DNA from 3 places in the Aquisalimonas sp. 2447 genome. Region 2 is predicted to be linked to each of the others. Evidence: predicted binding sites of a transcription regulator. Region 2 holds the regulator's gene; each other region holds the start of a gene.
What was found. Region 2 encodes sigma-54, which starts transcription at its own class of promoters, with help from an activator protein. Its sites were predicted from a motif close to TGGCANGNTNCNTGCTT; they were not measured.

Region 1: KU884_RS07625 (CmpA/NrtA family ABC transporter substrate-binding protein) is a predicted target of sigma-54. The motif match lies at 1,537-1,553, and genes of this name have one in related genera.
Region 3: urtA (urea ABC transporter substrate-binding protein) is a predicted target of sigma-54. The motif match lies at 1,572-1,588, and genes of this name have one in related genera.

The regions. Positions count from the first base shown of each region.
Region 1 covers NZ_CP050695.1:1,627,364-1,630,623, forward strand. The annotation lists gene KU884_RS07620 (sigma 54-interacting transcriptional regulator) at 1-45, opposite strand, end outside; gene KU884_RS07625 (CmpA/NrtA family ABC transporter substrate-binding protein) at 115-1,488, opposite strand; gene KU884_RS07630 (OsmC family protein) at 1,830-2,366, shown strand; gene KU884_RS07635 (acyl-CoA dehydrogenase family protein) at 2,428-3,260, shown strand, end outside.
Region 2 covers NZ_CP050695.1:3,091,280-3,094,539, reverse strand. The annotation lists gene ptsN (PTS IIA-like nitrogen regulatory protein PtsN) at 1-378, opposite strand, end outside; gene hpf (ribosome hibernation-promoting factor, HPF/YfiA family) at 451-789, opposite strand; gene KU884_RS14635 (RNA polymerase factor sigma-54) at 842-2,425, opposite strand; gene lptB (LPS export ABC transporter ATP-binding protein) at 2,591-3,260, opposite strand, start outside.
Region 3 covers NZ_CP050695.1:3,832,397-3,835,656, reverse strand. The annotation lists gene KU884_RS18195 (urease accessory protein UreF) at 1-443, shown strand, start outside; gene ureG (urease accessory protein UreG) at 636-1,265, shown strand; gene urtA (urea ABC transporter substrate-binding protein) at 1,687-3,006, shown strand; gene urtB (urea ABC transporter permease subunit UrtB) at 3,145-3,260, shown strand, end outside.

The DNA of each region.
Region 1 (3,260 bases), 1.5 Mb from region 2:
CAGCAGAACCATGGACTCGTTGGGTAGTTCGTTATCGCCTGTCATCGAGTGCCAGTGTGGTTCATGAGCCCGGGCGGCGTCGGTCGCGGCGGGGCGCCCGGGGCTGCCCCACCGTCAAGCGCGCATGTCGAAGCTCTCCAGGTAACCCTCCGGGTCGGCCGGGTCGAACTCCTTGCCCATGATATCGTGAATCCGGTAGTTCTCCTCCGGCGCGTTGTATCCCAGGTCCTGCATGACCTTGCGGCACTCGGTGGCCTGGAAGACCTCCTCGGCGATCTGGTGGTAGTTCACGTCGCCGTCAATGTAACCCCAGCGTTTCATCTGGGTCAGCATCCACACTGCCATGGACTGCCACGGGAAGGGATCGAAGTCGATGCGGTCGGGCATGTCCTTGACCTCTCCCAGACCGTCGGCATAGCGGCCCACCAGCACCTGATCCAGTACCTCCACCGGCTGATTGAGATACCTGCGCGGGGCGATTGCCTCGGCGATTTCCTTGCGGTTCTCGGCGGCGGAACTGTATTGAGTTGCATCCACGATGGCCCGGAACAGGGCGCCGAACGTGTTCGGGTGTGCGTCCACCCAGTCCTCGCGCACCACGAAGGCGCAACAGGGGTGGCCACTCCAGATGTCCTTGGTCTGGGTGTGGATGAACCCGGCGCCTTCCCAGACGGCGCGCTGGTTGAACGGCTCGGCAACAATGTAGCCGTCAATGTTCTCGGCCTGCAGGTTGGCGACCATTTCCGGCGGCGGCATGATCCGGAGATTCACGTCGCGATCCGGGTCCAGCCCATTCTCTGCGAGCAGGTAGCGAAGCAGGAAGTTGTGCATGGAGTAGTCGAAGGGAATGGCAAAGGTAAAGCCCTTCCAGTCCTTCGGGTCCATCTTGTCCTTGTGCTTGTTTGCCAGGGTGATGGCGTTGCCGTTGATGTTCTCGATGGCCGGCATGGTGACGGGTAGCCGGGAGGCTCCTACCCCCATGCGAATGGACAGGGGCATCGGCGCCAGCATGTGGGCGGCGTTGAACTCGCCGGCGTCCATGCGATCCCGGACCACCGGCCAGCCGGCAACCCGCTCGAGATTCACATCCAGCCCGTAGCGTTCATAGAAGCCCATGGGGTCCGCCATGATGATGGGGGTGGCACAGGTGATGGGCAGAAACGGGATGGACATCCGGGTCTGCTCCAGCTGTCCGCCTTCATCGGCCAACGCGGACTTCAGCGCACCCAGCGGGAACGCGGAAGCCACCGCAGCGGCCGCGGTGCCACGGCCCACAGCGGCCATGAAGCGGCGTCGACTGATGTCATTGCCCCCGAAGAGTGCGCGCACCAGCGTGTTTTCCACGGCGCGGTCGATGATGGCTTCGCGATCTTTCGGTTGTTTCCCGGTGGTTGCTGACCCGCTGTTGGAGTTGCAGCTCTCGCAGGAACAGTCCGCGTTGTGGCGGAGATCGGAATGGGGACTGTAGGGATCACCCAGGCTCTTCATTGTTCACGTCCTCGCAGTGGCGGGAGTCACGGTTGCTCCCCCTGCTCCTAGCAAAGGCAATGCCAGCGATGACGCGCTGCGGCAAAAGCGCCCTCGCGCCGCGATCCCCGGCTGTCGGGAAGCGGGCTTACGGCCGCGAACAAACCGGACAATGTCGACATTGTCCGGTTTGTTCCATGGTGGTCCGGCGCAGAAACAGAGACCGATGGAGGGTGGCCAGGCATTCCCAGGCTACTGATTCGGATGAATAAAACGCGTTTTTCCGCAGTGCGGGGGCGGAATGGCACGCCTGATGCAAAGTCCGTGGCGACATCAATCACGCAGAAATGCAGGAGGAAGTGATGAGCGACACGGCAGAGCAGTCCAAGCAGCCCTTGCGCCCCATTGATCTGGAGGGCCTCAAGGCTCTGGGTGCGAAGGCGAAGATGGATCCCACCAAGGTGAACACCCTCAAGTCCCACACCGAGTGCGAAGGCATCTTCCGCATGATGACGTACTGCCGCGATCTGGATGGGCACCTGATCGACGAGCCACCGACGCTGCTGGGCGAAGACAATGCGCCGAACCCGTCGGAGGCCGCGCTGGCCGCCCTGGCCTCTTGCATGCTCGTGGGGATTCACGCCAATGCCACCTACCGCGGCATTACCGTCTACAAGCTGGAGGCGGATCTGGAAGGGGACATCAATATCAGCAGTGTCTGGGGTGTCGGGGACACCAGCGAGAAACGTCTGGGATTCACGGCGATCCGGGCCAAGTTCGATATCGAGGCGGACTGCTCCCGGGAAGAGCTCGAGGACCTGGTCGCCTGGGCGGACAAATGGTCGCCGGTGGCCAATACCATGCGCAACCCGGTACCCACCGAGATGACGCTGGCCTGAGAGACCGGCCCGGCGGACCGTCCCGCCGGGCCCCTCCATCGTTGCCGAACAGGAGTTCACCATGTCCGCCTTAGCCGATGCCATATCGAAAGCGCCTGAGCCCACCCTGGAGACCCAGGTCGAATCCCTGGTCTACAGCGATCTGGCGCCGCAGACCGCGGCGATTGATCGACAGGGTGTCTATCCTGCCGCGTTCATGCACGACCTCGGGAGCACCGGGGCATACCGACAGCATGTTGCCTGTCGGCATGGTGACGGACAGCAGGATTTCGCCGCTGCCATACACGCCATGGAGGCCGTCTCCAGGGAGTGCATGTCCACAGGGTTCTGCGTCTGGTGCCAGGATGCCCTGGCCTGGTACCTGGAGAATGCCGACGACGCCGCGGTACGTGACCGCCTGCTGCCTGGTGTGGCCGCTGGCCGGCAGCTGGGTGGTACCGGTCTGTCCAACGGCGTGAAGCATCTGCACGACATCGAGTCGCTGAAAATCCGGGTCCGCCGGGTGGAGGGTGGCTATGTCGCCAATGGCACGCTGCCCTGGGTTTCCAATCTCGGCCAGGAGCACGCATTCGCCGCAATCTTCGGCGTGGAAGGCAGTGACCGGAAGATCATGGGTGTCACCTTCTGTAACCAGCCGGGGTTTGCCCTGCAGCAGTGCGCCGAGTTCATCGCGCTGGAAGGCAGCGGCACCTACGCCTGCCATTTCCGCGACAGCTTCATTCCGGACGAGCACGTGGTCAGCCACGACATCACCAACCTGATGCCGCGCATCCGTTCCGGCTTCGTGTTGCTGCAGATGGGCATGGGCCTGGGACTGATTCAGGGCTGTATCGACATCATGGAGCAGTTCCGTGAGACCCACAGCCACGTGAACCGCTTTCTGGACGAGCAGCC
Region 2 (3,260 bases):
GCTGAACATTTCCGCCAGCCGCGCCAGGATCTGCAGGTGTTCGTCGGTGAAGTGCTCCGGCACCACAAGGGCGAACAGGAGATCCACCGGTTCACCATCGAAGGCGTCGAAGTCGATGGCATCGCCGGTGCGGATGAATGCCGCTGCCGCCGCTTCGTTGCCGTCCATGCGCGCATGGGGCAGGGCAACACCGTGCCCGAGACCGGTGCTGCCGAGTTTCTCGCGGTTGATGAGCTTGTCGAAAATGGTCTGAGCGGACAGCGCGGGGTCGGAGGCGGCAACGAGGTCACTGAGGACTTCAAGCCCGCGCTTCTTGCTGGTGACGTCGACGTCACAGGCGACACGGTCCGGAGTGATCAGGTCGGCAATCTTGATCATGCTGTTCCACGCAGGGTCATGGCTGCGGCGTCCGTTATCGCCGGTGGCCGGAAAGGCCACCGGCGCAGGGTGTCAGTCCTCGTCGCCTTCACCCGCCGCCTTGGCCTGAGCCCCTTCGTTGCGGCGGTGATCGGTGACCTTTTCCTTGTGCTTCTTCACCTGGCGGTCGAGCTTCTCCACCAGACCGTCAATGGCAGCGTACATGTCCTGGGCGCTGGCGTCAGCGTACAGCTTGGCGCCACTGAGCTTCATGGTGGCCTCGGCCTTCTGGACGAGCTTCTCCACGGTCAGGATGACGTGGACATCCACGACATTGTCGAAATGGCGTTCCAGTTTGTCCATCTTCGCTTGCACGTAATCCCGCAGGGCGTCGGTGAGATCGATGTGGTGCCCGGTGACGTCTATCTGCATAAGGCCTCCTTGATGGCGCCCGCTCGGGCCGGGATATCGTGCATCCCGGAGCTCAGGCGATGCGTTTCCTGTCGTTGGACGAGGCAATGGACATGGATTCACGATACTTGGCTACGGTCCGTCGCGCCACATCGATTCCCTCGTTTTTGAGAATCTCCGCAAGTTTGCTGTCGCTGAGCGGCTTGCGCGGATCCTCGTCGCCGATCAGGCGGCGAATGCGCGCACGGATGGCGGTCGCCGAGCACTCGTCACCGTCGACGGTGTGCACATGGCTGGAGAAGAAATACTTGAACTCGAAGGTGCCCCGCGGGGTGTACATGTACTTCTGGGTGGTGATGCGCGAGATGGTGGATTCGTGCATTTCCACCTCTTCGGCCACCTCCCGCAGCACCAGAGGTTTCATGGACTCTTCGCCGTGCTCCAGGAACTCCTGCTGGTGGTTGACGATGCAGGTGGCGACCTTGAGCAGGGTCTCGTTGCGGCTCTGTAGACTCTTGATGAACCAGCGGGCCTCCTGCAGGTGCTGGCGCATGGTGGAGTTGTCGCTGCCCTGGTCGCCGCGCTTCACCAGCCCGGCGTAGTAGCTGTTCACCCGGATCTTGGGGGCGGCTTCGGGGTTGAGCTCGACCCGCCAGGCACCACGCTCCTTGCGCACATAGACGTCGGGGATGACGTACTCAGCCGGTGCGCTACTGATCTGCGAGCCGGGGCGCGGGTCAAGCGAGCGAACCAGGGCCAGCACCTCGCCCAGCTCGCCCTCGCTGATCTTCAGTTTGCGGGTCAGCTGGCTGACCTGACGGCTGCCGAGCAGATCCAGGTGGCGGTCCACGAGCAGCCGTGCTTCGTTCAGCCAGGGCGTGTCGTCGGGAAACTGGTCCAGCTGGACCAGTAGCGCCTCGCGGGGGTCCAAAGAGGCCACGCCGACCGGGTCGAAGCGCTGGATCAGGTGGCGCACCGCCTCGACTTCATCGGCCTCCACCGGCTCGTCCGAAGACACCGAGGCGCAGATGTCCTCGATGCTGACGCCGAGATAACCGTCGTCGCGGACGCCGTCGATGATGGCCTCGGCAATGGCCATGTCGCGATCACTGAAATGGGAGAGCTGGGCCTGCCACAACAGGTGCTCGTGGAGGCCACCACCGTCACCGGCGGTACGGTTTTCCCAGGTTTCCCGCTGTTCATCGTCGCTGCCGGCGGCACTGTACGAGGTGCTGCCGTCGTAGATGTCGTTCCAGTCGGAGTCCAGCGGCAGGTCTTCGGGGATATCGCTCTGCTGGTTTTCCGTGCTCAGCTCCGGTTCGCCGCTGTCGGTGGTTATCTCCGCGCCGGTAGCCTCGCTTGCGGCAGCCTCTGTGGACTCCGCATGCTCCCGGTTCTCGGCAGCCTCCGTGCGCTCGCCGCCGTCTTCGGCGTTGTTCTGGCTGTCTTCGCCGTCCGCGTTGCCGCTGCTGTCGAGTTCGGCATCGTCGGACTCGTCGAGATCGTCGGCGGGTTCCAGCATCAGGTTGGAGTCCAGCGCCTGCTGGATTTCCGTGCGTAGCTCAAGCGTGGAGAGCTGCAGCAGCTTGATGGCCTGCTGCAGTTGGGGGGTCATGGTGAGCTGCTGTCCGAGCTTGAGTTGTAGCGACTGTTTCATCGACAACGCGGGTCTCCCGCCGCCGTCGTGGGCAGCTGCTCGGACCGGATTCGGTGAATGCTGGTGTTATCCATGTCTCCCATCGTAACCGACTCAGGCCCGCGTTAGAACATTGGCGCGATACTTGCGTGACGGCATGTTGTCTCAGCGGGACCCGGGTCGCGTCTACAGCCGGAACTCCTCCCCCAGGTACACTTCGCGCACCTTGCGGTTGGCAAGGACCTCTTCGGAACTGCCCCTGGCAATGACTTCTCCCTGCGCGAGGATATAGGCGCGCTGACAGATGCCCAGGGTTTCACGCACGTTGTGATCGGTAATCAGGACGCCGATGTCCCGCTCCGCCAGGTGGCGGATGATGGCCTGGATATCCAGCACCGAGATGGGGTCGACACCGGCGAAGGGTTCATCCAGCAGGATGAAGCGCGGGTTGGCTGCAAGGGCGCGGGCGATTTCCACCCGGCGGCGCTCACCCCCGGAGAGACTGATGCCGGTCTGGTCGTGCAGGTGGGCAACACTGAACTCCTCGAGCAGTTCCTGGGCGCGCTCGCGACGCTGCTTGCGGTCCAGTTCCGGGCGCGTCTCCAGGATCGCCAACAGGTTGTCCATCACCGTGAGCTTGCGGAAAATGGATGCTTCCTGGGGTAGATACCCCACGCCGCGTCTGGCGCGCACATGCATGGGCAGGTCGGTGATGTCGTTGTCGTCGAGCAGGATGCGGCCACCGTCGGCCTGGACCAACCCCACCACCATGTAGAAGCAGGTGGTCTTGCCGGCGCCGTTGGGTCCGAGCAACCCGACGACCTCGCCGCTGGCCACGTCGATGGTCGCGCCGTGG
Region 3 (3,260 bases), 740 kb from region 2:
GCGTGGTGCATTATGGTCAATGGCTGCGGGCCAGCCGCGAGACATCGGAGCTGGTGGGCGAAGACCAGCACCTGGGGCGCGCCCTGGCAAGACTACTGAACGAGCTGGACATCCCCGAGGCTGAGCCCTGGACGCGTGCGTCGGAGACCAGCTGGGCGGTGGTCTACGCCCTGGCCCTGGTGCGTTGGGAGATCCCGCTGGAGGAGGGGGTTGAGGCCTACCTGTGGGCCTGGTGCGAGAATCAGGTGGCCGCAGCGATCAAGCTGGTGCCCCTGGGGCAGACCGCCGGGCAGCGGCTACTGCTGGATCTGGCCGAACCCATCGGCGCCGCCGCGGCCGCAGGCCTGCAATTGGACGATGACGCCATCGGCGGCACGGCCCCGGGCGTCGCCATCGCCAGCAGCCTGCACGAGACCCAGTATTCCCGGCTTTTCCGCAGTTGATTGCGGATTCCTGTGGGAGCGACGTGAGTCGCGACGGTCGCGTAGGGTGAACCTTCAGGTCCACCTTCCTCAGACAGGCAAGCCGCCGCGGCCCATCGCGGCCAACTCGGTGGACCTGAAGGTCCACCCTACAGCTCCCGCGGCTCGTATCGTGCCGCTGCGGTTCACTGACACCATCAGGAGGAACACACCATGTCTACCACCGAACAGGCACTGCGCGTCGGCATCGGCGGGCCCGTGGGCTCCGGCAAGACCGCGCTGCTGGAATCCCTGTGCCACTCCATGCGCGACCACTACAACATCGCCGTGGTCACCAATGACATCTACACCCGCGAGGACGCGGAATTCCTGACCCGTCATGGTGCCCTGGAAGCCGAGCGCATCGTTGGCGTGGAAACCGGCGGGTGTCCCCACACCGCTATCCGCGAGGACGCCTCCATGAACCTCTCCGCCGTGGCGGATCTCAACGCCCGTTTCCCGGGGCTGGACGTGGTGTTCGTGGAGAGCGGCGGCGACAATCTCTCCGCCACCTTCAGTCCCGAGCTGTCGGACCTCACTATCTACGTCATCGATGTCTGTGCCGGTGACAAGATCCCACGCAAGGGCGGCCCGGGCGTGACCCGCTCGGACCTGTTGGTGATCAACAAGATCGATCTGGCCGAGGGCGTGGGCGCCTCCCTGGAGGTCATGGACCGCGACAGCCGCCGCATGCGCGGCGACAAGCCGTTCCTGTTCACCAATCTCAAGTCCGGTCAGGGTCTGGACGAGGTGGTGGATTTCATCGTCCGCGAAGGCATGCTGCGCAACCGCGAGAGCGCCTAGCGTCTGCACGACAATCCCGCCCGAATCAGCCGTAGTACTGTACGTAGGGCGGACCTTCAGGTCCGCCATTGCGGGCCATGGCGGGCCCCGTGGTCGGCAACCCGGAAACGGCGGACCTTCAGGTCCGCCCTACACATGCGACACCTGCAGGTCTCTCGCTTTGGGCAGCGCGCACCAACTTGATTCATCCGGTTTCCGCACCACGCGGGTGCAATTGCCCGCCACGAGTGCATGAAGACGCCCTTGTTTGGTGCGTTCTCACGGCGGTATCAATGTAACTAATTGATAAGTAAAGCCAAAACCCCCTGGCATGGCGCTTGCTCCCTCCCTGTCAGTGCCCGGCGAACACCGTCAGGCACCAGCAAGTCACTGCCCCGGCCCGGTGCAGACCGGCCCGGCCAACAGGACGACGGAGGCAACCATGCATTCGACACAATCAAACAACGCGCTCTATCGCACCGTCGCTGGCGGCGCGATGGCTCTCGGCCTGGTGGCCGCGGGCAACGCCCAGGCGGACGACCCCATCAAGGTGGGCATTCTGCATTCCCTGTCCGGCACCATGGCCATCAGCGAGACGTCACTGCGTGACGTGGCGCTCATGACCATCGAGGACATCAATGAGCAGGGCGGCCTTCTGGGTCGTGAGCTGGAACCGGTGGTCATGGATCCGGGCTCCGACTGGCCCACCTACGCCGAGCAGGCGCGGGAGATGATCGAGCGCGAAGAGGTGGACGTCATTTTCGGCTCCTGGACCTCCGTTTCCCGCGAGGCGGTGCTGCCGGTGCTGGAGGAACTCAACGGCCTGATGTTCTACCCGGTGCAGTACGAGGGCGAGGAATCCTCCCGCAACATCTTCTACACCGGTGCGGCACCGAACCAGCAGACCCTGCCGGCGGTGGAGTACCTCATGAGCGAAGAGGGTGGCGGTGCCGAGCGCTTCTATCTCATCGGCACCGACTACGTTTTCCCGCGCACCACCAACCGCATCGTGCGGGCCTACCTGAATGCCCACGGCATCGGTGACGAGGACATCGAGGAGGTCTACACGCCCTTCGGTCACGACGACTTCCAGACCATTGTCGACGACATCGGTAGCTTTGCCGACGGTGGGCCCACCGCGGTGATCAACACCGTCAACGGTGATGCCAACGTGGCCTTCTACCAGGAGCTGGCCAACCAGGGCATCGACCCCATCGACGTGCCGGTACTTGCCACCTCCGTGGGTGAAGAAGAGCTCCGGGGCATGGATACCGACCTGCTGGCCGGCCATCTCGCCGCCTGGAACTACTTCATGTCCATCGACACGCCGGAGAACGAGCGCTTCACCGAGCGCTGGTTCGAGTACGTGGAAGAGAACGATCTCTCCGGTGGCTCCGACCGTGTGACCAACGACCCCATGGAAGCCACCCATATGGGCATCCGCATGTGGGCCCAGGCGGTGCTGCAGGCCGGGACCACCGACGTGGACGCGGTTCGCCAGGCCGTCTACGGTCAGTGCGTGGACTCCCCGTCCGGCTTCGAAGTGTGCATGGACGAGGAGAACCACCATCTGCACAAGCCGGTGATCATCGGTGAGATCGAGCCCGACGGCCAGTTCTTCCCCGTCTGGGAGACCGACGACGTGGTCCGCGCCGAGCCCTGGAGCGAGTACGTCGAGGGCAACGAGGACCGGCAGGCCAACTGGCGTTATCCCTGGGTCTGCGGGGACTGCGAAGAGCCGAACTACGGCCTGCAGTTCTAGCGCCCCGTGTCGGTGGTGACCGCGCACAGGGATGTGCGTGGCCTACCGTTCACACCCCCGTGGCCTCATGTTCGGGCCCCGCTTACTGGAACCCCGATGTCGGCTGTCCGCACGCACAGCCCCCAGGGAGATATTGTCATGTACACGACCCCGTGGATGCGCCGGCTGGCGCCGCTCCTGCTTCTCCTGGCAGGACTCCCCATGGCGGGTGCCGTGGCCGACACGGCCATTGACCGCGCCGAGGAGCGCGTCGA